2 linked regions of the Bacillus pumilus genome follow. Each later gene encodes a partner of the first gene's protein in a complex. Links are inferred from orthologs where the notes say so. Each region holds a gene or a part of one and is shown on either strand. Other genes may lie near its edges.

Region 1 (3,100 bases):
CATGAATTTATGAAGCTGTGTGAGCTGCTTGAATGTGAGCCTTATATTTGCGGGAATGTGGGAAGCGGGTCTGTTCAAGAATTAGCAGAATGGGTCGAGTACATCACATTTCCAAAGGGAACACCTATGTCTGATTGGCGTATTCAAAATGGAAAACAAGAACCTTGGAAGCTGACCTATGTTGGTGTAGGCAACGAAAGCTGGGGCTGCGGCGGAAATATGACGCCTGAATACTATGCAGATTTATATAAACGTTATCAAACGTATGTGAGAGAGTTTGCGGGTCAGACGATATACAAAATCGCGTGCGGCGCAAATTCAAATGACGTGAATTGGACAAAAATATTAATGGAGCGGGCCGCACCTTGGATGGATGGACTCAGTTTGCATTACTACACTGTACCTGGTACGTGGGAGAAAAAAGGGTCAGCGACTGAATTTGATGAGGATGAATGGTTTATCACGTTGAAAAAAGCCTATGAGATGGAACGGCTTGTCGTGGATCATGGAGAGATCATGGATCGTTATGACCCAGACAAGCGAATCGGGATGATTATTGATGAATGGGGAACATGGTATGACCCAGAGCCAGGGACAAATCCTGGGTTTTTGTATCAGCAAAACACACTAAGAGACGCCCTTGTTTGTGCCCTTCATTTTCATATATTTCATCGTCATTGCCAGCGGATTCATATGGCGAATATTGCCCAGACGGTCAATGTTCTGCAAGCAATGGTGTTAACGGAAGACGAAAAGATGCTCCTGACGCCAACGTATCATGTGTTTCACATGTTTCAAGTGCATCAAGAGGAAGAAGCACTTGAAGTGGAGTTTGTGTCAACGCCTTATGAACGCAGAGGAGAAAAAATACCTCAGGTTAGTGTGTCAGCTTCGCGTTCGTCAGATAAGATGCATATTAGCTTCTGTCACCTGAATCCGCATGAACAAAACGAAGTATCCCTTGCCATTGAAGGTTTGGATGCTCAAACGAAAGTCACGGGCCGCGTGCTGACAGCGGACCGCATGAATGCGCACAACACATTTGATGATCCTCATGCTGTCCAGCCAGCAGAGTTTCAGCAATTTGCTGTAAAACCCGGTGAATTAACCATAGATCTGCCGCCAATGTCGGTGGTGATGATCACGGTCGATCTGGCTTGATCGCATATTTAGATGTTTGATGAGCAGGATGTTGGGGCATCATACATTGTAAATGAAGCGGAAAGGGAGTTATTTATATGCTTAGAACGATTCTCATGATTATCGGTGCAATTGTTGTCATTGGTGCGATTGTACGGTTTGTTTTTTAATTCATTTCATAAAAAATGATTCGTAAGCATTTCATTCGCAAGTCACATTGGTAGATGCTATACTAAAAAGCATAATTTACATTGGAGGAATGAATAATGGCAATCGTAAAAGCGACTGACGCAACATTTTCACAAGAAACTGCAGAAGGTGTTGTTCTTGCGGACTTTTGGGCACCATGGTGCGGACCATGTAAAATGATTGCTCCAGTTCTTGAAGAACTTGATCAAGAAATGGGCGACAAAATGAAAATTGTAAAAATTGATGTAGACGATAACCAAGAAACTGCTGGTAAATACGGCGTGATGAGTATCCCAACACTTCTTGTTTTAAAAGACGGTGAAGTGGTAGAAACATCTGTTGGTTTCAAACCAAAAGAAGCACTTGCTGAACTTGTCAACAAACATCTATAAACCTGTCTATGCCTGAGCGGCATACTCAATGAAGCGGTTCTCGTAAAGACGAGAGCCGCTTTTCTTTCAACATGGTATAAAACAAATGTTCGTGATACACTAGAAGGAGTGAAAGAGGAAAACAAGGACGGATGAAAATATGAACAAACTGATCAAAGAAAAGCTATCGGTCTTGCCAGATCAACCAGGCTGCTACTTAATGAAAGATCGACAAAATACAGTCATTTATGTGGGAAAGGCAAAGGTCTTAAAAAATAGAGTGCGCTCTTATTTCACGGGATCTCATGACGCCAAAACGCAGCGGCTTGTCAGTGAAATTGAGGACTTTGAATACATTGTCACCTCTTCTAATATCGAGGCACTCATTTTAGAGCTGAACTTAATCAAAAAATACGACCCAAAATACAACGTCATGCTTAAGGATGACAAAACGTATCCTTTTATTAAAATTACGAATGAACGGCATCCTAAGCTGATCGTCACCCGCAATGTGAAAAAGGACAAAGGGAAATATTTCGGACCATACCCGAACGTACAAGCAGCCAGAGAAACGAAGAAGCTGCTCGACCGTTTATATCCACTGAGAAAATGTGCAACCCTTCCTGATCGCGTCTGTCTATATTATCATCTTGGACAATGTCTCGCGCCGTGCGTATATGACATTTCTGAAGAAACGAATAAGCAGCTCGTGGACGAAATCACAAGGTTTCTAAACGGAGGGCATCAGCAAATCAAAAAAGAACTAAACGAAAAGATGCAGGAAGCCGCCGAACAATTAGAGTTTGAACGGGCAAAAGAACTGAGAGACCAAATCGCTTACATCGACTCAACGATGGAAAAGCAGAAAATGACGATGAGTGATTTATCAGATCGAGATGTCTTTGCATATGCCTATGACAAGGGCTGGATGTGTGTCCAGGTCTTCTTCATCAGGCAGGGGAAATTGATTGAACGCGATGTCAGCCTGTTTCCTATGTATCAAGATCCTGAGGAAGAGTTCCTCACGTTTATGGGGCAATTTTATGCAAAGAACAATCACTTTCTGCCGAAGGAAATTTTGGTGCCAGACAGCGTAGATCAAGAGATGATTGAACAATTGCTCGAGACGAACGTTCATCAGCCGAAAAAAGGAAAGAAAAAGGATTTGCTTTTACTTGCCCATCAAAATGCCAAAATCGCCTTAAAAGAAAAATTTTCACTCATTGAGCGTGATGAAGAGCGGTCCATTGGTGCGGTGAAGCAGCTTGGGGATGCACTAAATATTTATATGCCGTACCGGATTGAAGCATTTGATAACTCGAATATTCAAGGTGCAGACCCGGTTTCTGCCATGGTCGTCTTTCAGGACGGGAAGCCGTATAAAAAGGAATACCGAAAAT
Region 2 (3,099 bases), 740 kb from region 1 along the record:
AAAGCAACAAACATTTCTTGTTCGTAAGGAGGGATGGGTTTGAGTTTTGCCGTTTTATCATTACTCATATTTTTGTTAACTTTGGTATTGGTTATTTGGCAGCCAAAAAATTTATCCATAGGGTGGTCCGCATGTGGAGGGGCCGTTTTAGCATTAATCGTAGGTGTTGTGAATGTTGACGATGTGATCACCGTGACAGGCATCGTTTGGAATGCGACTTTAGCTTTTGTTGCCATTATCGTCATTTCACTCATACTTGATCGAATCGGCTTTTTTGAATGGGCAGCATTGCATATGGCAAAGGCTGCAAAAGGCAGTGGGCTGCGTATGTTTGTGTATGTGACCATCCTTGGTGCAATCGTCGCTGCTTTATTTGCAAACGATGGTGCAGCACTTATTTTGACACCCATTGTTTTAGCCATGGTCAGAGCATTACACTTCAATGAAAAAATTGTATTCCCTTTTATTATCGCGAGTGGGTTTATTGCAGATACAACTTCGCTTCCCCTTGTCGTAAGTAATTTGGTGAACATTGTAACAGCCGACTATTTCAACATTACGTTTATTGAATATGCATCCAGAATGGTCGTTCCAAACCTTTTTTCATTGCTAGCGAGTATCACTGTACTGTACCTTTTCTTTAGAAAGAGTATACCTAAACGCTATGATCTGACTGAGTTAAAGCACCCTAGTGAAGCAATAAAAGATCCAAAGATGTTTAGATTATCTTGGTATATATTAGCTTTTTTATTGATTGGTTATTTTGCAAGCGAGTTTTTATCTATACCTGTATCGGTCATAGCTGGTGTGATTGCCATTTTATTCTTGGTCATTGCACAAAAAAGCCCTGCTGTTCAAACAAAAAGCGTTCTAAAAGAAGCACCATGGGCGATCGTTTTCTTTTCCATAGGTATGTACGTTGTTGTCTATGGCATGCGAAATGCAGGGCTCACTGATGCTCTTTCAAGCGTGATCCAAGCTGTAGCAGATCAAGGTTTATTGGCAGGGACTCTTGGTATGGGATTTATCGCAGCAATTCTTTCATCTGTCATGAATAATATGCCGACGGTCATGATCGATGCATTAGCCATATCCGGTACCGATACACAAGGAATGATGAGAGAAGCGTTAATTTACGCAAATGTCATTGGTTCAGATTTAGGACCAAAAATTACGCCCATTGGCTCCTTAGCAACACTACTGTGGCTCCACGTCCTTTCTCAAAAAGGTGTGAAGATTTCCTGGGGGACATATTTCAAAATAGGAGTCATTTTAACTGTACCAACACTATTCATCACGCTTTTAGCTTTGTATTTCTGGCTAATGATTATACATTAAAGGAGACGATCAACATGTCAAAGAAAACAATTTACTTTTTATGTACCGGTAATTCTTGCCGCAGTCAAATGGCTGAAGGTTGGGCTAAAAAACATCTTGGAGATGAGTGGAAGGTCTATAGCGCTGGTATTGAAGCTCATGGATTAAACCCGAATGCTGTAAAAGCAATGAAAGAAATAGGGATTGATATATCTAATCAAACGTCTGATCTGATTGATCAGAACATATTGCAAAATGCTGACTTAGTCGTCACACTATGCGGTGATGCAGCTGATAAATGCCCGATGACTCCACCTCATGTCGAACGTGTCCATTGGGGCTTTGATGATCCAGCAAAAGCAGAAGGAACAGAAGAAGAGAAGTGGTCATTTTTCCAAAGGGTAAGAGATGAAATTGGAGATCGATTGAAACAATTTGCTGAGACTGGAGAATAATATCTTTTATATTGTGAAAGGAGACATCAATTCAGTGGATTGCGATGATCGAGTATGCAAAAATTCTATGGGATTGGCTAATAAGTCAAGCAAAGGAAAATGAGTGTGAACAATTTCATTTAGATTCTGGTGTTCATAGGCATGATGCACATAGATTCTACCTTAAAGTTGGATTAGATATTACTTGTCACCATTTTCAAATGTCTCTTTAACAAATGGAAGGTCAGCATCGATTAGGTGGAATTAAGTTATATTTAGAAGAAACAAATGCATTCATTAATGTGCCATTTTTAGCTTTTCATTATTTGGAAGATGAAGAAGAGATCAGTTTATTTGATACTATCAACACTAAAGCTAAAGGTATAGGGTCTTCTTTAAGCCAATATCTAAAAATGGACTCAGAAGATTTGAGTTGGGTGGCAGCACGACTTATTATCCAACCAGACAGTCCATTTCATGATTTAGGAACAATTGTAGGCATGAGAACAACTTCTAAATGCGTTACTTTACAAACACATTTATAATACTCTCGTCTATTTAACAAAGCAGAACAAACTATCTGAGTTGTCAAAAGAAAAATTACTTAGTTGATATATATAACCATACCAAAGAAGAAAAGGAGAGAAGAAGAATTATGGAGATAACGCCTGTAGTATTAATAGGAGATAGAGTAAAGATACAACCTATGGAAGATTATCACGTACAGGAATTATTTGATGCGGGAAACAATCCAGATATATGGGCACACATGCCAATGAGGGTTCAATCGATTGAAGATATGAAGTCCCTTGTGAATGGAGCACTTCAAGCGAGAGAGCAAGGAAGCGAATTTCCTTTTGTTATCTTGGATAAGAATTCGGGGAAAATTGTGGGAAGCACTCGTTTTCTTAATATATCCATACCAAATCGTAACTTGGAAATTGGTTGGACATGGCTGTCTCCAACTGTTTGGCGAACTAGAATAAATACAGAATGTAAGTATCTTCTTTTGAAACACTGCTTTGAAACACTTGGGACAATTCGTGTTCAGTTGAAAACAGATAGCAGAAATGTGCGGTCTCAGCAGGCAATTGAACGGTTGGGTTTGGTAAAAGAAGGGGTGCTTCGAAATCATATGGTGATGCCTGACGGTTATTTAAGAGACTCTGTGTATTACAGTGTAATCGACCTAGAATGGGTGCTAGTGAAGGACAAATTGGAGAGTATGCTACAATAATCTCGTATTTTCGAAGTGTTGCTTATAAAACTAAAGGGTGCTTTGACTTAACAAAGGAGGTAGCTGCGGCACCTCCTTTTCTTATTGAACAAACGGAGCAACTAACTTTAC

The links.
Region 2: the proteins of trxA (region 1) and arsC are in contact, whole or in part, in an NMR structure (PDB 2IPA), measured with the Bacillus subtilis proteins. The link is inferred for Bacillus pumilus from one-to-one orthologs.

Annotation. Positions count from the first base shown.
Region 1 is NZ_CP046128.1:2,441,069-2,444,168, reverse strand. The notes cover bases 303-3,063. They hold trxA (thioredoxin), read left to right. Parts: upstream 303-1,406; coding sequence 1,407-1,721; downstream 1,722-3,063. Other genes in these bases: uvrC (excinuclease ABC subunit UvrC), read left to right, coding at 1,861-3,063; GKC25_RS12410 (alpha-N-arabinofuranosidase), read left to right, coding at 303-1,161. In the rest of the region: more of GKC25_RS12410, read left to right, coding at 1-302; more of uvrC, read left to right, coding at 3,064-3,100. UniProt on the Bacillus subtilis protein: Participates in various redox reactions through the reversible oxidation of its active center dithiol to a disulfide and catalyzes dithiol-disulfide exchange reactions.
Region 2 is NZ_CP046128.1:1,705,062-1,708,160, reverse strand. Bases 303-3,062 are described here. They hold arsC (arsenate reductase (thioredoxin)), read left to right. Parts: upstream 303-1,352; coding sequence 1,353-1,772; downstream 1,773-3,062. Other genes in these bases: GKC25_RS08450 (GNAT family N-acetyltransferase), read left to right, coding at 2,407-2,988; GKC25_RS08455 (hypothetical protein), read left to right, coding at 1,988-2,296; GKC25_RS08465 (arsenic transporter), read left to right, coding at 303-1,338. Also shown: GKC25_RS08470 (ArsR/SmtB family transcription factor), read left to right, coding at 1-27; more of GKC25_RS08465, read left to right, coding at 40-302. UniProt on the Bacillus subtilis protein: Catalyzes the reduction of arsenate [As(V)] to arsenite [As(III)]. In vitro, can dephosphorylate para-nitrophenyl phosphate (pNPP).